Regions from separate parts of the Sinobaca sp. SA16-1 genome, predicted to be linked through region 3. Evidence: riboswitches for the same ligand, from Rfam matches in the RefSeq annotation. Region 3 holds a riboswitch; each other region holds the start of a gene.

Region 1 (5,249 bases), on a different contig from region 3:
CGATTATTGTGGATGCGCTTTTCACTCACTTACGTCAGCAGAGCGAAATTGAAAAAGAGACCATCCATGCTGAGCGTATTTACCGCTCAGAGCACTAGGAGGAAAGGGAAATGACAGATACTACAACCGGAAAAGAAATTAACACAAGAATTATTGTATCTATTTTAATTACAGGCGCTTTCATCGCGGTGCTGAACCAGACACTTCTGGCCACTGCCATTCCAACCATTATGGGAGATTTAAATATTAATGCATCCCAGGCCCAGTGGCTTACTACTGTATTCCTGCTTGTTAACGGTATTATGATCCCCATTACAGCTTTTTTAATTGAAACGTTCACGACCCGGCGCCTTTTTATGGCTGCTATGGGGCTGTTTGCTATTGGTACCCTTATTGCCGCTGTGTCGCCTGCATTCAGCATCCTCATCGTCGGACGTATCGTGCAGGCCATGGGGGCAGGAATTATGATGCCGCTGATGCAGACCGTGTTTCTGCTTATTTTCCCTATAGACAAACGCGGAGCCGCTATGGGGCTTGTCGGTATGGTTATATCATTTGCACCCGCCATCGGTCCTACTTTATCAGGCTTAATTGTTGATAACTATTCATGGCGCCTGCTTTTTTATATTATTTTTCCTATTGCCATTATCAATTTAATTGTGGCCTATTTTAAGATGACAGACGTTACGACATTAAAGCACCCGAAAATGGACAGCCTTTCCATTATTTTATCCACCTTCGGCTTCGGAGGCCTGCTTTACGGATTTAGTACAGCGGGTTCAAGCGGCTGGGGGGCACCGGTTGTCACCATCACCTTAGCCATAGGGGTTGTCTCCCTCGTAGCCTTCATTACGCGGCAGCTTAAACTGCCTACCCCTATTCTTGAATTCAGGGTATTTAAAAACCCAATATTCACTTTAACTACCGTTATTACGATGATTGTTTTTACAGCTATGATCGGGGCGGCTACTATACTTCCTTTGTACATTCAGGACGCCAGAGGGTTCACCGCCCTGCAATCCGGGCTTATTCTCATGCCGGGCGCTATAGTGATGGGAATCTGTTCTCCTATTACCGGCCGTATTTTTGACAAGGTCGGGGCAAGATGGCTGGGCCTTATCGGCATGGCATCACTTGTCGGAGGTACGATTCCATTTATCTATTTTGACAACATGACTTCGTTAACCGCTATAGCTACGCTGCATGCATTCCGCATGCTTGGCATGGCCATGGTCATGATGCCGATGACTACCGCAGGCCTTAATCAGCTGTCGGAGGATTTAATTCCCCACGGCACCGCCATGACGAATACGATGCGTCAGGTGGCAGGCTCCATCGGCACGGCTGTCCTGATTACTATTATGAGCAGTGTTGCGGCAGGCTCTGCTTCTGCTCCATCGACTGCACTGATCGAAGGCGTCAATACGGCCTTTCTCGTTACCGCCGTGATTTCTCTATTGGGACTTGTCTTATCCTTTTTTATTAAAGGAAATAAGAAACCAAGCGAGGCCTTCCAGCCGGCGTCCGAAAAAGGAAACTCCCCTTCATAGAATAAAAAAGCCAGACACTCCTCATGGAGTGTCTGGCTTTTTTCTGCTTTTTGAGACATATGGACTACTTGAATCCCAAAACCTCCACGGATAGTCTACTGCTTCTCCGCTGTTGTCAATGCCAACCCGCGGTCCCGCTTCAATATTTCCCGGTATTCTGCCTTCCAGCAGATAGACAGAGGTGTCATCACAGCAGTGCCTGCCATAATCCTCCATCGAGATTCCTAGCGCTTTGGTTAGTTTTCCGGGACCATTGGTCCATTCCAATTCCCTGCGACCGCTTCTGCGGCTTTCCATCAGGTCCTGTCCGGATAAGGGCTCGACCGCTCTAATCAAAACGGCCTCCGGGCTGTTTTCCGGCGCGGATACAATGTTAAACAAACAATGGGTATGCATCGTGTACGTGTATACATGCCCCGGGGAAGCAAACATAATTTCTGTTCGTTTTGTACGTCTGGCTTTGTAACTGTGGGCAGCCCGGTCTTCCGGGCCTATATAGGCTTCCGTTTCCACAATTCTGCCTGTCGTTCTGCCCTCCGGTGTTTCTTTTACAAGCGTCTGTCCAAGCAAAGCTCTGGATAATTCCAGGGTCGGCAGATGGAAAAATTCTTTATCAAGGCGTTTCAATAGATTTCCTCCTCTATATTAGGGATAAAATAACCGAAAATAGTTACTTCGACTCATGATTAGAACAATATAAAGAACTATAATGTTCTATATAACGTATATCTATTTATTCATTTATTTATTTATGCATTCATTTTCTTATAGGGAGGGTAAACCGTACATGATTGGTGAAAACATACGAAGGTACCGAAAACAAAAAAGAATGACATTATCTGATTTAGCCTCGTCAACCGGTATCTCCAAATCGTATTTGAGTTACATTGAAAGAGGAATTAAACACAATCCCTCTATTGATGTGCTTGAAAAGATTACAGAAGCACTTGAAATTAATATTTCCAGCATAATTACAGATTCCCCTGCTCCCGCTTCGAAAGACGGGGTAATTGACGAAGAATGGCAGGCCTTGATCCATGAAGCGATACAAGCGGGTATCAGCAAAAAGCAGTTTCGTGATTTTCAAAAGTTTATCCGCTATGAGAAATGGACGTCATTCGAAAAAGATAAGAATGCCAACTAGTTTCTCCAGGACATACAAAGAGCATGTTAAAACAATAACCTTGTTTTAACATGCTCTTTACGTGTAGTAAACGGTTAAAAGATAGCAACACTCTTTTCTATCATTACATACTACTTTTTTGTCTGGTATTTATTAATGCTTTACTGCTTGAAAAAATTCCAGGATCTCTTTTTTTGTCATACCTGCTGTTTTAGCTTCGCGTATTAATACCATCCAGTCGTAATCCAGTTCTTTTGTTTCCAATATTTCCAACCTCCCAAGCCTTTATAGGATCTCTCCCCAGGCAGTTCAGCCATCTTAGCATACAGCGCCTTAGACCTGTAACTTTGCGTAATCACTTTTCAATGAACTTGCCTTTATCTGAAGGTTGATTTTAATATCTTATCACCAACAAGCTGTCAGGTAAAACGATCTGTTTCGAAAACCTCTATTTTCTTATTACATTTTAATCTATACCCCATTTCAAAGTGAGGAAAACGCAAAAACGTTCTCCCGAAGAAGAACGTTCAGCTGCCGAAGGTACTTTTACCGTCAACCTGATGCGTTATTTTGTTATTTCTATAAATACAACCTTTAAATAATCGCCCTCTTTGTAAGAAGCTGTATAAGGATGATCATCGGGAAGACGGACGCGCTCTGTGACGTTTTGTTTTACTTCTGCTTTCGTACACGCTTTATCAATTTGCTTTTGGAAAGCTTTCATTCCAAAACCTCCAAAATTCGTTGAAGCGATGATCGTACCCCCATCTTTAATGATAGATATCGCATCAACGAGAAGGGAAGTATAATCCTTAGCTGCAGAAAACGTGCGTTTCTTCGTTCTTGCAAAGCTTGGGGGATCGAGCACAATGACGTCATACGTAATATTTTTCTTTTTAGCATAATCAAAGTAGGCAAATACATCCATCACCCGTATTTCCTGATCCTCACTTATAATTTCATTCAGCTCAAAATTCTCACGAACGCGTGTCTTGCTTCTGTTTGCTACATCAACATCCACTGTTTTGGCAGCACCCCCGGAATGAGCGGCAACAGAAAAAGCACCGGTGTAGGAAAAAGTGTTCAGAACCGTCTTTCCGGCTGAATATTCATCGCGCAGCCGCTTTCTTGCGTCACGCTGGTCGAGAAAGATGCCGACCATTGCTCCATCATTTAAGTACACGGCAAAGGTCATCCCATTTTCTTTAATATGAAGCGGAGCAGGAGCTTCTTTTCCTTTTACAAAATCGTCGCCTTCTATATACTGGCCCTGCTGCTGAAAACGCCTTTTTTCGTACAAGCCTTCATAAGCAGTCACGGCTTCAAGCGCGCGGATAATAAGAGAACGAAATGCATAGATGCCTGCACTGTACCACTGCAGCAGATAATAGCCGTTAAAATAATCAATTGTTAATCCGCCGATGCCGTCTCCCTCACCGTTAAACACTCGAAAAGCAGTCGTGGATTCATCTTCAAAAAAAGCTTTTCTTCTCTGCAGAGCCGCACTCAGTTTTCCAGTAAAGAACTGCTGGTCAATGGCTTCTTCTTTTTTCTGCGTAAGAATCCAGCCGATACCTTTATTCTGCAGGCCGTAGTATGCTTTTGCGATAAACTGGCCCTGCGGGGTCATTAAATCAAAAACGGTTCCTTCTTCCGAAAGTTTTTCCCGTTTATTTACCATGTCTTCATGGATTAAAGGGTACCCTTTCTGAAACGTTTCAACGGCTTGCTTTGAAGCGGAAATCTTCATTATTTCAGTCATATATCTCATCCTTCATTTTTTAATATCATTCGGTCCATCCATTTAATAAGAAACGGGAGCAGTAAAAACAAGACAATCACACGAATAATGTGAAGCGTTGATACGAGCGTCGGCTCCAGCTGCAGGGCAAATGCGGTGGAAGACATTTCTGCTGCGCCGGCAGGCACCGTGCTGAGCAGACTTGTTATGTATGGGAGCGGGGTCATTAACGTGAATAGTCCCGCTAATGTAAGGCTGAGCAGTAAAAAACACTGCAGAATCCCCAGGCTTGGCAGCCCGATGCTTTTCACACGAAGCAGCGTCTCCCTGTCAAAGCGGATGCCTACCATGGCACCAATCAGCGCCTGTCCAATGCCTGCTGCATACCCAGGTGAAGCAAGACCCGGCACGATCCATTCCCCGACGGCAAATCCAATGACCAGCGCATAAAGAAGAGCTCCACCGGGAATTTTAACATATTTATTTAAAACAATAACAAGTGTGACAATAAAGAATAAAATCGGAAAACCGATGAATGGATTCCAGACGCCCGGGTCAGCCGTCACACCGCCGGAGGGAGCGGCTGGATAAAACAGCACAGCGGAAAGAGGAATAAGAAAGACAAAAAAAGTAATCCGCGCTGTATGAAAGGCTGCGACAATGCGGTCATCCGCCCCATATTCCCGGCTGACGCTGATTACTTCCGACGCTCCGCCCGGCACGCAGCAGAAAAAAGCTGTCTTTACGTCCAGGCTTGTCCATTTGTACATCAACATTCCAAATACAAGCCCCATCAGCAGTGTAATCGATAACGTGACAATCAGGGGCAGAATAT
Region 2 (5,249 bases), on a different contig from region 3:
TCAGGATGCCTGACTAATTCCACTCCAAACAGCCCATCTTCATTTATATCGAGCAGGCATTCCTGTTCCAGCATTTCTGAAGCTTCCATGTCAGCATGAAACTTAATTTCAATATACTCTTCTGCGTCTTCGATGCTTGCGGTAAACAACGGGTATTCGATTTTTTTTACTTTCGGAATGGAAATCACGTAGTTTTTGTTATTGTAAATAGTACGCATCACCCTGTAGCCAAGCCAGTTTCCTCTCTTATCATACAGCATGTATCCACTCACATCAGGGTACGCCCCGAGCGGTGACGTCCTGGTGGCTTTATGCTGCAGGTAAATGTAAATTAATTCGTCTTCCATTGTCACAAGCATACTTCTCCTCCTCTGCATTAATCTCTTTTTCTCTATTTTAACAGGTAATATAAATACCTTTACAATTTACTTATGCAGCGTTAGGATAATGGAGGTTTATTTTATTTCAAGGGAGACAATCATGAACAGACTAACATGGAAAGATAACTTTTTTATAGGTTTAATGCTGTTTGCCTTATTTTTTGGAGCAGGCAACTTAATATTTCCTCCATTTTTAGGTCAAGAAGCCGGAACGTCCTACCTTCCCGCTATTATCGGCTTTGTGATTACCGGCGTAGGGCTTCCTGTTTTGGGAATAATCGCGGTTTCCCTCTCCGGCCAGAGCTTTCAGGGGATTGCGGAAAGAGTAAACAAACCGTTTGCATTCCTTTTTATGATTATTTTATACGCAGCTATCGGTCCTTTTTTTGGTATTCCAAGAGCGGCGAACGTTTCTTATGAAATGGGCATCGTTCCTGTTCTGACGGATGGCGGTTCAAACACAGCATTATTTTTGTTTTCCATATTGTTTTTTGGCCTTGTATTTCTGCTGAGCCTCAACCCTACTAAGCTTGTCACAACGATAGGGTATGTTATTACACCAGCTCTGCTTCTTTCTATTGTACTGCTGGTCGCTGGAGCTTATGCCACCGGTTTTATGGGAGGAGGAGGCCCGCCATCGGATGAATATACTTCTCAGGCAATTGGAAGAGGTTTTGTTGAAGGGTACTTAACGATGGATACCATCGCAGCTTTAGCCTTTGGCCTGATTGTTGTGAATACACTGAAAGAAAAAGGTGCATTGGACCGACGCGAAGTAAGACGGTCAGCGGCTTCGGCAGGCATCATTGCAGGTATTGGTCTTGCCGCTGTATATATTGCTATTGGATGGCTTGGAGTGCACAGCGGTCCCCGTATGCTGATGGAAAACGGCAGCGAAATCCTTACTTATTCTGCAGGCGAATCTTTTGGTTTTACCGGCACTATTCTCCTCGGCTTAATTGTTACATTAGCCTGCCTTACCACCTGCATTGGATTAGTAACAGCGTGCAGCCAGTATTTTCACCGCTATCTGCCTTTCCTGCCGTATTCGGTGCTGGCTTTACTATTAACTATACTCAGCCTTCTCGTAGGCAACCTGGGGCTGAATACCATTATTTCTTTATCGGTTCCGCTTCTCGTCGCCATTTATCCGCTTGCGATTGTGTTAATCCTGCTCGCTTTGATAAATGAGAAAATAACGCTTCATCAGTCCCACTATATTGGAGCTGTTGCCGGTACTATTATTGTAAGTGCCTATGACGGGTTAAAGGAAGCAGGCTTAGTGCCTTTGGAGGGCATTGGCCTGTATTCCTACCTCCCATTTTTTGAACTGAACCTGGGCTGGATACTGCCGGCTCTGGCTGGACTTGTGATTGGTCACTTCTTCAGATCAAGATCGATCCCTTATTAAAAAAAGCGGGGCCGCTGGATACTCTCCAGCCCCTCGCTTTTTTATATTCTTACATAGACCATTGTTGCGTCTTTACCGCTTTGAAAAATATTGTCTCCTGTGTACATGAGCGTGACATTATTCAGACGATCTTCCATCTCTTTTATTTTTTGCTTTGCCACATCAAACGCGCAGTATCCCAAAAAATGACCGTTCACATAAAGGGAGCATTTATTGTTAGTTAAGTAAACAAGCTTAATATGTCTGTTCATGATATTAGTATAATACACACCGCCCCTAAGTCTTACCAAATCGTCATCCTCCGTTCTATATTGTTCTTTTTAAAGAATTAAATACATTATATAACGAAAAAACGGATTTGAAAACACTTATTTGAAAGAAAAATACATTTTAACGAACATTTTTTGTTCTTTATATAGAAATTAGTCAAAAATAAAAAAAGGATCGTATGACACGATCCTTTTTCTAATTTTTAATTCTCCATTTGTTGAACTCAAGAAATTCCTTGAACTGATCTTTGGAAACTCCCGAATTCATTGCTTCTTCGACTATTTCCAGCCACTCATTATCGAGCTCTTCTTCATTAATTTCTGATTGCTCTTTAATTAAAAGATCAACCGATATGTTTAATACCTTAGCAATCTTCTCCAAAAACTGGATCGATGGATTTGTTTGAATATCTCTTTCCAGTGCACTAAGATACGACTTCGCGACTCCGGCCTGATTCGCCAGTTCTGTCAACGATAAGCCTCGCTCTTTTCGAAGCAGTTTCACCCTTTCACCAATCATCGCTTGAACCCCTTTGTATACTGTAGTTTGTGCTTTGCTGTAATTATAACATATAACGAATTGCAGTATGTTATAGTGAACGACATTTTTTTAAATTGCACACTTATGCCTATACTTATATTTACATAAAATAAAAAAATAAGCCATACGAAATGGCTTATTTTTTCCTGATTATTTGGTTTGTCTTAAGAATTCTTTAACCTCACTAGGGGTTAAACCAGCTTCTTTAGCCTCAACCATTAAATGCAGCCAATCTTGATCAAGCTTTTGTAATTTTGGAATTAATAATTCCATCAACCCTCACCCGCCTTTAGGAAATTTCCCCAGGCAGTTCAGCCGTCTTAGCTATAATAAGCCTTAGACCTGTAACTTTGCGAGACTGCTTTTCAGCAGCGTTGCCTTTTTCTGAAGGTTGCTTGTTAGTGTTTTTATCTTACTACATTTTTCAAAAAAATGTTAAAAAATTCCTAAAAGAATAATTATCAGAATCTTCTTTAATTATTATCCACCTGTATTTCTCCAAACAAAAACGGTATCTTTTTTGGCAGAATCTTTATATGAACCGGTGTTTCTTCATACACTTCTCCATCCGTGTCTGCTTTCATTGCTTTTTCCGTTTCCAGTTCCACCTCGGAAGCCTGAATATACTCAATAGAACTTTGTTCTAAATTGTACATAAAAGGATTTTTGGAATTAAAAAACTCTTTCAAAAGCGGTGCTCCGCTTTCTTTTATAATGTATACATCTATAAGTCCATCATTCAGGGAAATCTGATCACCCGGAAGGCGGTTTGTACCAATAAAATAACCATTTGCAAATAGGATCATTACAGCATCATCCTTGTATTCTTTTCCATCTGCTTTTAGCGTAAAGGTAAACGGCGAAGCATTGTTAAACGTTTGGAGTGCACTGATAAAATAGCTTACTTTACCAAGCATTCCTTTCAGCTGATCATCGATATTTTCAGACGTTTCTGCGATCAGGCCGATGCCATAAAAATTAGAAAAATAGCGATCGTTCATTTTTCCGATATCGACATACTCTATATGGTTCTGTTCAACTACTGCAGCAGCTTTTTTTAAATTCTGCGGAATCATTAAAGATCTCGAAAAGTCATTGCAGGTTCCTGTAGGCAGGATACCGGTAACGGGAGGGTTTTCCAGCGTAGCGAGGCCGTTAATAGCTTCATGCACAGTCCCATCCCCTCCCATGATCATAATAATATCAAACTCGTTTCCCTGTTCACGGCAGAGCTGTTCTGTATGCCCCTTCTCCTGCGTGAAGGTAATAGTAAGCTCTTTTGTCTGCAGAGCCAGTGTGCTGACGGTCGCATCCAGATTTTTCTGGATTTCATTATTACCGGACGCGCCGTTAATCAATAACCACATCTTATTATACATATTTACCATTCCTTCATTCTATAACATTCTTACCCATATCCTATACCCTATTCTCTCGTATCACACGCTTTTTTAAAACCCCTGCCTGAGATTCGGCAGGGGCTGGCTATTTCTTTTTATATAGAGAAGGCGCATGACGATATTCGCTCATAGAATACTGCACCTGTTTACTATCAAGCATATACAATCTCCAGTCTTTATTGGGATACTGCTTTTGTAAAAAAGAAGATGCTCTTTTCATCTGCATTGCCGTATATTCTGATGTTACCGCATAGGCAGCTATATTCCCATCCGCCTCTAAATCTATTCCACTTATAATAAACAATCCGTCTGCTTGTGCCTCCCGTTTCTCTTCCAACCTTTCGGCAAGGGATTTGATTTCTCCAAGACGCTTCTGCAGAAGTTTCAGTCTGTGAATAAACTCTTTCACATTTTTAAATTGATTCGGGTTAATATATTTCCAGCGTCGTTTTATTGTTAAAGAAAGTTCTGCATCATCACTGAACTGCCTATATGCAATACTCCTCAGCATATAAATTGTAAAATCAAATACGGAGGAAGACTTTTTTAATACATATCCCTGCTGATTTTTCACCGTTTCTGCCTCCTGTTATCTGGCTTTTTCCAGTAATGGACATTGTTCGCACACTTCATTACAGGCCGACAATGCTTTATAGATAGAACACCAGGAACGTTTTGCATAGCAGACAGGAATTTCTTTTTCCTTCGCCCGTTCTTTCAGCTTACTGCTCACATTATGATTTATAAAATCTGTCAGTACCAGTACGAGATCTATGTTTTCAGGTATTTCGCGGTGCACCATTTTTACTTTTCTTCCGCTTATATGCATAATGTCCGAAAATCCCAGCTCATTCAATCGATCCGGGATGGCACCCAGCTTGTCTGCTCCTACTATTAATAACGAATTCATCTGAAGCCCTCCCGTTCTCATTGAAAATCATTCTCATTTAATATAATGTAAGTGTATTGAAAATCATTCTCATTGTCAAATGTTTTTAATATTTAGAAAATCGGGAATAGATGCATATAAAAGCATTCACTCAATACAAATAGATATGGAGGTATAAAATGATTAATAAGCAGCCTGACAGCGTTCAAAGGCTATTTTTCGATGATAATGGAAAAATACCTAATAACCCGTCCCTTCCCGTACTTCTTTACTCTGTTAAAGAACACTACCTTTCCGAATTAGAACAGACTTTTCGACAGAATGGATGGATCAACGCCTGGTACGGAAGTGTATTTACG
Region 3 (5,249 bases):
GAATTGACTTTTATTTTCTACATAAATTCGATTCACTCACCCCAATGGAAGAAACTCTCCGCGCTCTTGACGATCTGCAGCGCCAGGGGAAAATCCTTTATCCGGCGGCCAGCAACTGGGCAGCCTGGCAGCTCGCGAAAGCTCTGGGTATTTCAGCTAAAGAACATCTCAGCCGCTTTGAGTTGATCCAGCCGATGTATAACCTTGCCAAGCGTCAGGCCGAAGTCGAAATCCTTCCCTTTGCCGCTTCCGAACAGGTCGGAGTGATCTCCTACAGTCCTCTCGGGGGCGGCCTGCTTACCGGAAAATACGGCGTAACGGACAGACCGGTCCAGGGACGTTTGGTCGAACAAAAGATGTACACCGACCGTTATGCAGATACGGTTAATTTCGATATTGCTGCACGCTTTTCTTCCTATGCAGCCACCCATGGCATCCACCCCGCTTCTCTCGCTGTCGCCTGGGCTAAATCGCATCCTGGTATCACCGCCCCTATTATCGGAGCGCGCAGCCCGGAGCAGCTTGAGCATTCGTTAAACTCATTGGATATTAATATGACACCTGAATGGCGCGATGAAATTTCTGCCTTATCCCCTGCTCCGCCTTCGGCCACGGACCGTTCGGAAGAGCTTATTACCACTAAACCTCAGAATCACATCCTGTAGCCTACAGCGCAGGATTTTTTGTTGATTTTTTTAAAGGGAACTATTGGGTTATCCAGAATATATTTAATAACAAGCCATATATTGAGAGGTGATGTGATGGGAGCAGTCATCTTCGGTCTTCTTTTCCGACTACGAATAAAGGAGGCAGTATACTGATGATTCAAGGGATGAATCCGTATCTTATGATTGATGGCAAAGGCCGGGAAGCCATTGTATTTTATGAAAAAGCTTTAGGAGCTGAAGTGATTGACAGTCAAACGTATGGGGATATAAAAGATATGGAAGGCATGGAAATACCGGAAGGTGCCGAAGGGCTTATCCTGCACGCCTATTTAAAAATAGGCGACATGGATTTAATGCTCTCCGATTCGCTTCCGGGGATGCCCGGACCGGATGTTTCCGGAAGTCTGGTAGCCATTGCGCTTCATGTAAGTGATGCCTCCTCTGCGGAACAGATATTTCAGGCGCTTGAAGCTGAAGGAGAAGTCGTGATGCCGCTTGAGAAAAACTTTTTCAGCCCGGCCTACGGCCAGGTAAAAGATCCATTCGGCGTGCTGTGGCACGTGTCGACTGTAGAAGAAAACCAATAATAAAAGCTGAAGCTGGGGAACGTGCCCCTGCTTCAGCCTGTGAGAAACAAACCTTTTATTCTTTCACCAGTTTTTCTTTGTTATTCTGAAACAGCTGTACGGCCAGGAACAATAGTGATGTAAGCAGAAGAAGCGTCAGCCAGTTGCCGTCACTATAGCTGTTGGTCACAATAAGATAGGCAAACACAAAGCTGTACATGATATTCGCATAAATCATTTTGGAGCCGGCCCGTCCTTTTGTCTTTTTGTTATACCGGGTGGCACCAATAGCCCTTGCTTCTTTCTTATATGTAAAATACCAATACAAAAAGGTGATACCGCTCGTGCCAAGGCTCAGTCCCCAGCTCACATCGCTTTCTTTTACGACAAAGGTAAAAGGAACGGCGATGACAAACACAAGGGCTGCATAAATAATAGCAAATTTTAGTCGATCTTCCATAATGTCCTCCTTCTCCTGTGCTTCCTATCCTTCTATTATAATCACATTCATCCTTTAGAACAATGGTCCCTTTCTTTCGGAAGATAGTTGCGTCATACCGCCTGCCTGTGCAGCGTGCACAAAAAAACCGAATATTTTTTCAATTTCTTTTAATGTCACCGGCGATTTCATAGTACAATAAAGACAGTTACCAACCTTCAGAAAAAGGCTACGCTGTTGAAAAGCAGTTTCGCAAAGTTACAGGTCTAAGGCATTGCGCTAAGACGGCTGGACCGCCTGAGGAATACTCCTAAAGGTGTGAGGGTTGATGAGCAGACAGAATGAGAAAAAGCTGGACCACGAATGGCTGGCTTTGATCCTTGAGGCTAAAAAAGCCGGACTTACCAGGGAACAAGTCAAGGATTTTCTGCAGTATGCGGACGAATCAAAAAAGAAGCCGTAAACACTCGGCTTCTTTTTTTGGGTATTACATGAGATTAATCTGGTTTTTTCCGAGGTTCTTGGCTTCATACAATGCCCGGTCTGTTTTCTGCAGTATCGCTTCCATCGAATCTCTATTGGAAAAATAAGCCCCGCCTATGGAAATATTAAGAGCAATCGGATACGGGTTCTGCCCGCTTTTGTTTTGATCCTGTACGACTTTAAGTATTTTAGCCGCTACTTTCTCCAATCCGGCGGCATTTGTACACGGAAGCAGGACGGCAAATTCATCGCCGCCGATTCTAGCCAGAATATCCGTTTTTCTCGTAGACTTTCCAAGGAGGAGGGCAAGCTGTTTAAGCACCACATCTCCTACCAGATGCCCGTATACATCGTTGACCGTTTTAAAATTATCCACATCGATAGACAGCAGGGATAAATAGGATCCATTTCGCTGCAGCAGTGCTACCTCCTGCTCCAGGCGTTTTTCGAAATACCGTCGATTATACAGACCTGTCAGTGAATCCGTTTCTGCCTGCTGCTTTAACTGCAGTTCCAACAGCTTTTGTTTTGTCACATCTACATGGCGGATCACAACGCCCTGGCGCCCCAATCCCTTTTCAAGCAGCGGAGTCGCCTGCATTACATTCCATCTTTTTTCGGTCGGCGTGTGACAGGAATATTCATACGTGAAATAATCTTCTTTTCCTGAAAGAATGGAAAGTAGACCTTCATATACATGGGTACTGCTTTCGATCGTATGCAGGTAGTTCGCACCGACTCCCTGTAAATCACAAAGGTTATTTTGGCTGCCGGCCGAGCGAATCCATTCATCATTCACAAAAAGAATTGTTCCAGCATGATTGATCACACAGATTTGATCCCGAAGAGAGTTTAATATGGATGTACTAATCGCAAAATCTTCGGCCAATATTTCTTTCTTTTCCATTTTCATAGCAGGCATCCTCTCAAGAATGAACTATCTGGACGACGGTCAGTAGATGTACATACCAATTATTTCCTTTAGTATATATAAAACTTTTCTTTATTTCACTAAAAACATCCAATAAACGCTATCGTTATTCACTATATTTTCTTTTTGTTTAAACAATACAACATAATTGGGATACAGCATTCTTATCTGCTTAACATATTCCCCTTATTTTCCTGTTTCTAACACTATCTTTTCTTTTTTTTGTAGAAAAGAGAATCTATTCTCTTCCTTTTTTTGATTCTCTTAGAAAGAACTGGAATCAACCGGGAGCAGAAATTGGAGGAATGTCAGCAGTTTGTATTGCTGCTGAACTATTTTAGCTTTTAATATGGTTTGTGAAATTAACAAAAGGGAATCATATTTTTTTGAGCGGGACACGTTTTAGAAAACAGAAAATGGTGAATAATAGTAAAAGAAGTACCCGACTGCGCTTTTTAATACAGCATTTTATACAATAATTTCACAATCAGGGGGATGTCCGATGGCAAAAGCAGTAAATGATATTAAAAATGATGAAGTAACGTTAACGCTCGATTATGATGAAGTGGCCGTTCTTCTCGGTATGTTAAACACATTCCGCGGCGATAAAAAACAAAACGTACAGCCCTTTATCGACGAGCTTTCCAATCCGGAAGAAGTATAACAGTTGAATAATGAACCAATACTGACTACTGAAAAAACCTCTGACATCCGTAAAGGACATCAGGGTTTTTATGTATGCTTTTGTTTTTCTATCCGCCTTTTGTGCCCCATCAGCAATAGAATCACTATAAGTAATGGCATGGTTGTTACGCCGGTCAGAAGCCGGTCTGCCTCCTCCGCCCTTATAAAAGCGGCCAGTCCGAGCAGAAAAAATACTCCACTGCCCGCCAACAGAATGTAGAGTATTCTTCGATCGAACCTGGTGCGTTCTTGTTTTGTGCCGGAAGCCAGATAAGCGTCAGGCGCTATAAACAAGCCAATAACAACTCCTGTCACTACCATGCTGAGAACGAGCCTCCAATCGATTGCTCCATTAATGAAAAATCCAATGATTATTCCCGCCGCTGCAAAAATACTTGTATAAACAGCGGCTATTCGCAGCCTTCTTTTCATTCAACTCCTCCTACCGTTTTATTTGTGACTGTCTACTCTCTGGATGCTGCCACTTTATTTAACTCGGCGTAGATATCTTCCTTTTCGCATTCCCCGTACAGAAACGAAGCAGTCGTGCTCATGACATCATAGAAGGCCCGGTGCCCTTCTTTCGTGTTTTCCAGCCCTACTTCCTTCATGACCGTGAGTTCAATACCATTAAATTCTTGTTCTTCCATTGCTTCTCCAATGTACAGTTCCATAGAGGCAATATAATGATTAAGCAGTTCTTCTGAGATCGGGCTGTTCATTTGCATCAGTCCTTTATTAGTTATCGTCAGGCAAATATAACATGTCTGGAGCTTATTGTGAAAAACACCGACCGGATTGTTACATAATCTCTTACGACCTTAAGCCCAGATCCCTTATTACTGATTTTTTGTAAGCGCTATCCGTTATTTAACGAATAATGATATAATTTCCAAAAATATGTTTATACGAAGGAGAATTCTTATGAGCAGCCTGATTGACCGAGCCGAACTGGCAAACTATTTGTATAAAGACTTATTTGACAAAATTCATGCAAGCCAAAATAGAAAGCTTCATTACCTGGCGCCTTCTGATCCTACGACACTTACCGGTCTTACCCTGCAGTTTGATGATAAGCAGGAACTCACCGACTTTTGCAGCCGGCTTGAGAACCACTACCGTGCCTGTGATTCCGCCCAGCTGAAGCCACTGCTTGTTTACAATATTGACCGGGATCTCGCTCGGGCCGTGAAAGAAGCCGGCTTCTCGATACATAACGGTGAAGATATCCAGCCTATCCCGAAGTCATCTTTTCTGGCGATACACGCAGCCCGTCACACCGCAGAAGCAGACGGAAGCCACCGTCTCGACTTAACGTTAAAGCTATTCCCAAAAGAGGCCTGATACAGGTTGTGCTGATGCCAGCACAGCTTTTTTGTTGTTTTCAAATCTTTACCAATTTATTACACTAAAGATGTGCGAAGGACTTACTTTTTTAAAAATGAGGAGAGACACGATGAAAAAATACTGGTTACCAT

The links. Region 3 has a riboswitch for cyclic di-GMP ahead of AC5W2J_RS11495 (anti-repressor SinI family protein). Riboswitches for the same ligand answer to the same signal wherever they lie in the genome.
Region 1: it holds a riboswitch for cyclic di-GMP, as region 3 does, so the genes downstream of both, sinI (DNA-binding anti-repressor SinI) here and AC5W2J_RS11495 (anti-repressor SinI family protein) in region 3, are expected to answer to the same signal.
Region 2: it holds a riboswitch for cyclic di-GMP, as region 3 does, so the genes downstream of both, AC5W2J_RS15640 (anti-repressor SinI family protein) here and AC5W2J_RS11495 (anti-repressor SinI family protein) in region 3, are expected to answer to the same signal.

Annotation. Positions count from the first base shown of each region.
Region 1 covers NZ_JCAKFL010000005.1:288,217-293,465, reverse strand. Annotated here, with positions in the region: gene AC5W2J_RS15510 (TetR family transcriptional regulator) at 1-98, shown strand, start outside; gene AC5W2J_RS15505 (MDR family MFS transporter) at 111-1,550, shown strand; gene AC5W2J_RS15500 (DNA-3-methyladenine glycosylase) at 1,572-2,177, opposite strand; gene AC5W2J_RS15495 (helix-turn-helix domain-containing protein) at 2,338-2,694, shown strand; gene sinI (DNA-binding anti-repressor SinI) at 2,827-2,937, opposite strand; cyclic di-GMP riboswitch class I at 2,974-3,059, opposite strand; gene AC5W2J_RS15485 (class I SAM-dependent rRNA methyltransferase) at 3,239-4,435, opposite strand; gene AC5W2J_RS15480 (AbrB family transcriptional regulator) at 4,441-5,249, opposite strand, start outside.
Region 2 covers NZ_JCAKFL010000005.1:314,052-319,300, reverse strand. Annotated here, with positions in the region: gene AC5W2J_RS15660 (hypothetical protein) at 1-359, opposite strand, end outside; gene brnQ (branched-chain amino acid transport system II carrier protein) at 481-1,791, shown strand; gene AC5W2J_RS15650 (hypothetical protein) at 1,833-2,042, opposite strand; gene AC5W2J_RS15645 (helix-turn-helix domain-containing protein) at 2,257-2,580, opposite strand; gene AC5W2J_RS15640 (anti-repressor SinI family protein) at 2,752-2,874, opposite strand; cyclic di-GMP riboswitch class I at 2,904-2,990, opposite strand; gene AC5W2J_RS15635 (diacylglycerol/lipid kinase family protein) at 3,075-3,980, opposite strand; gene AC5W2J_RS15630 (hypothetical protein) at 4,087-4,575, opposite strand; gene AC5W2J_RS15625 (DUF2325 domain-containing protein) at 4,591-4,911, opposite strand; gene AC5W2J_RS15620 (cupin domain-containing protein) at 5,070-5,249, shown strand, end outside.
Region 3 covers NZ_JCAKFL010000003.1:684,582-689,830, reverse strand. Annotated here, with positions in the region: gene AC5W2J_RS11510 (aldo/keto reductase) at 1-665, shown strand, start outside; gene AC5W2J_RS11505 (VOC family protein) at 821-1,255, shown strand; gene AC5W2J_RS11500 (hypothetical protein) at 1,311-1,694, opposite strand; cyclic di-GMP riboswitch class I at 1,891-1,974, shown strand; gene AC5W2J_RS11495 (anti-repressor SinI family protein) at 2,002-2,136, shown strand; gene AC5W2J_RS11490 (sensor domain-containing diguanylate cyclase) at 2,161-3,069, opposite strand; gene AC5W2J_RS11485 (hypothetical protein) at 3,590-3,751, shown strand; gene AC5W2J_RS11480 (hypothetical protein) at 3,820-4,203, opposite strand; gene AC5W2J_RS11475 (hypothetical protein) at 4,236-4,493, opposite strand; gene AC5W2J_RS11470 (hypothetical protein) at 4,696-5,115, shown strand; gene AC5W2J_RS11465 (hypothetical protein) at 5,228-5,249, shown strand, end outside.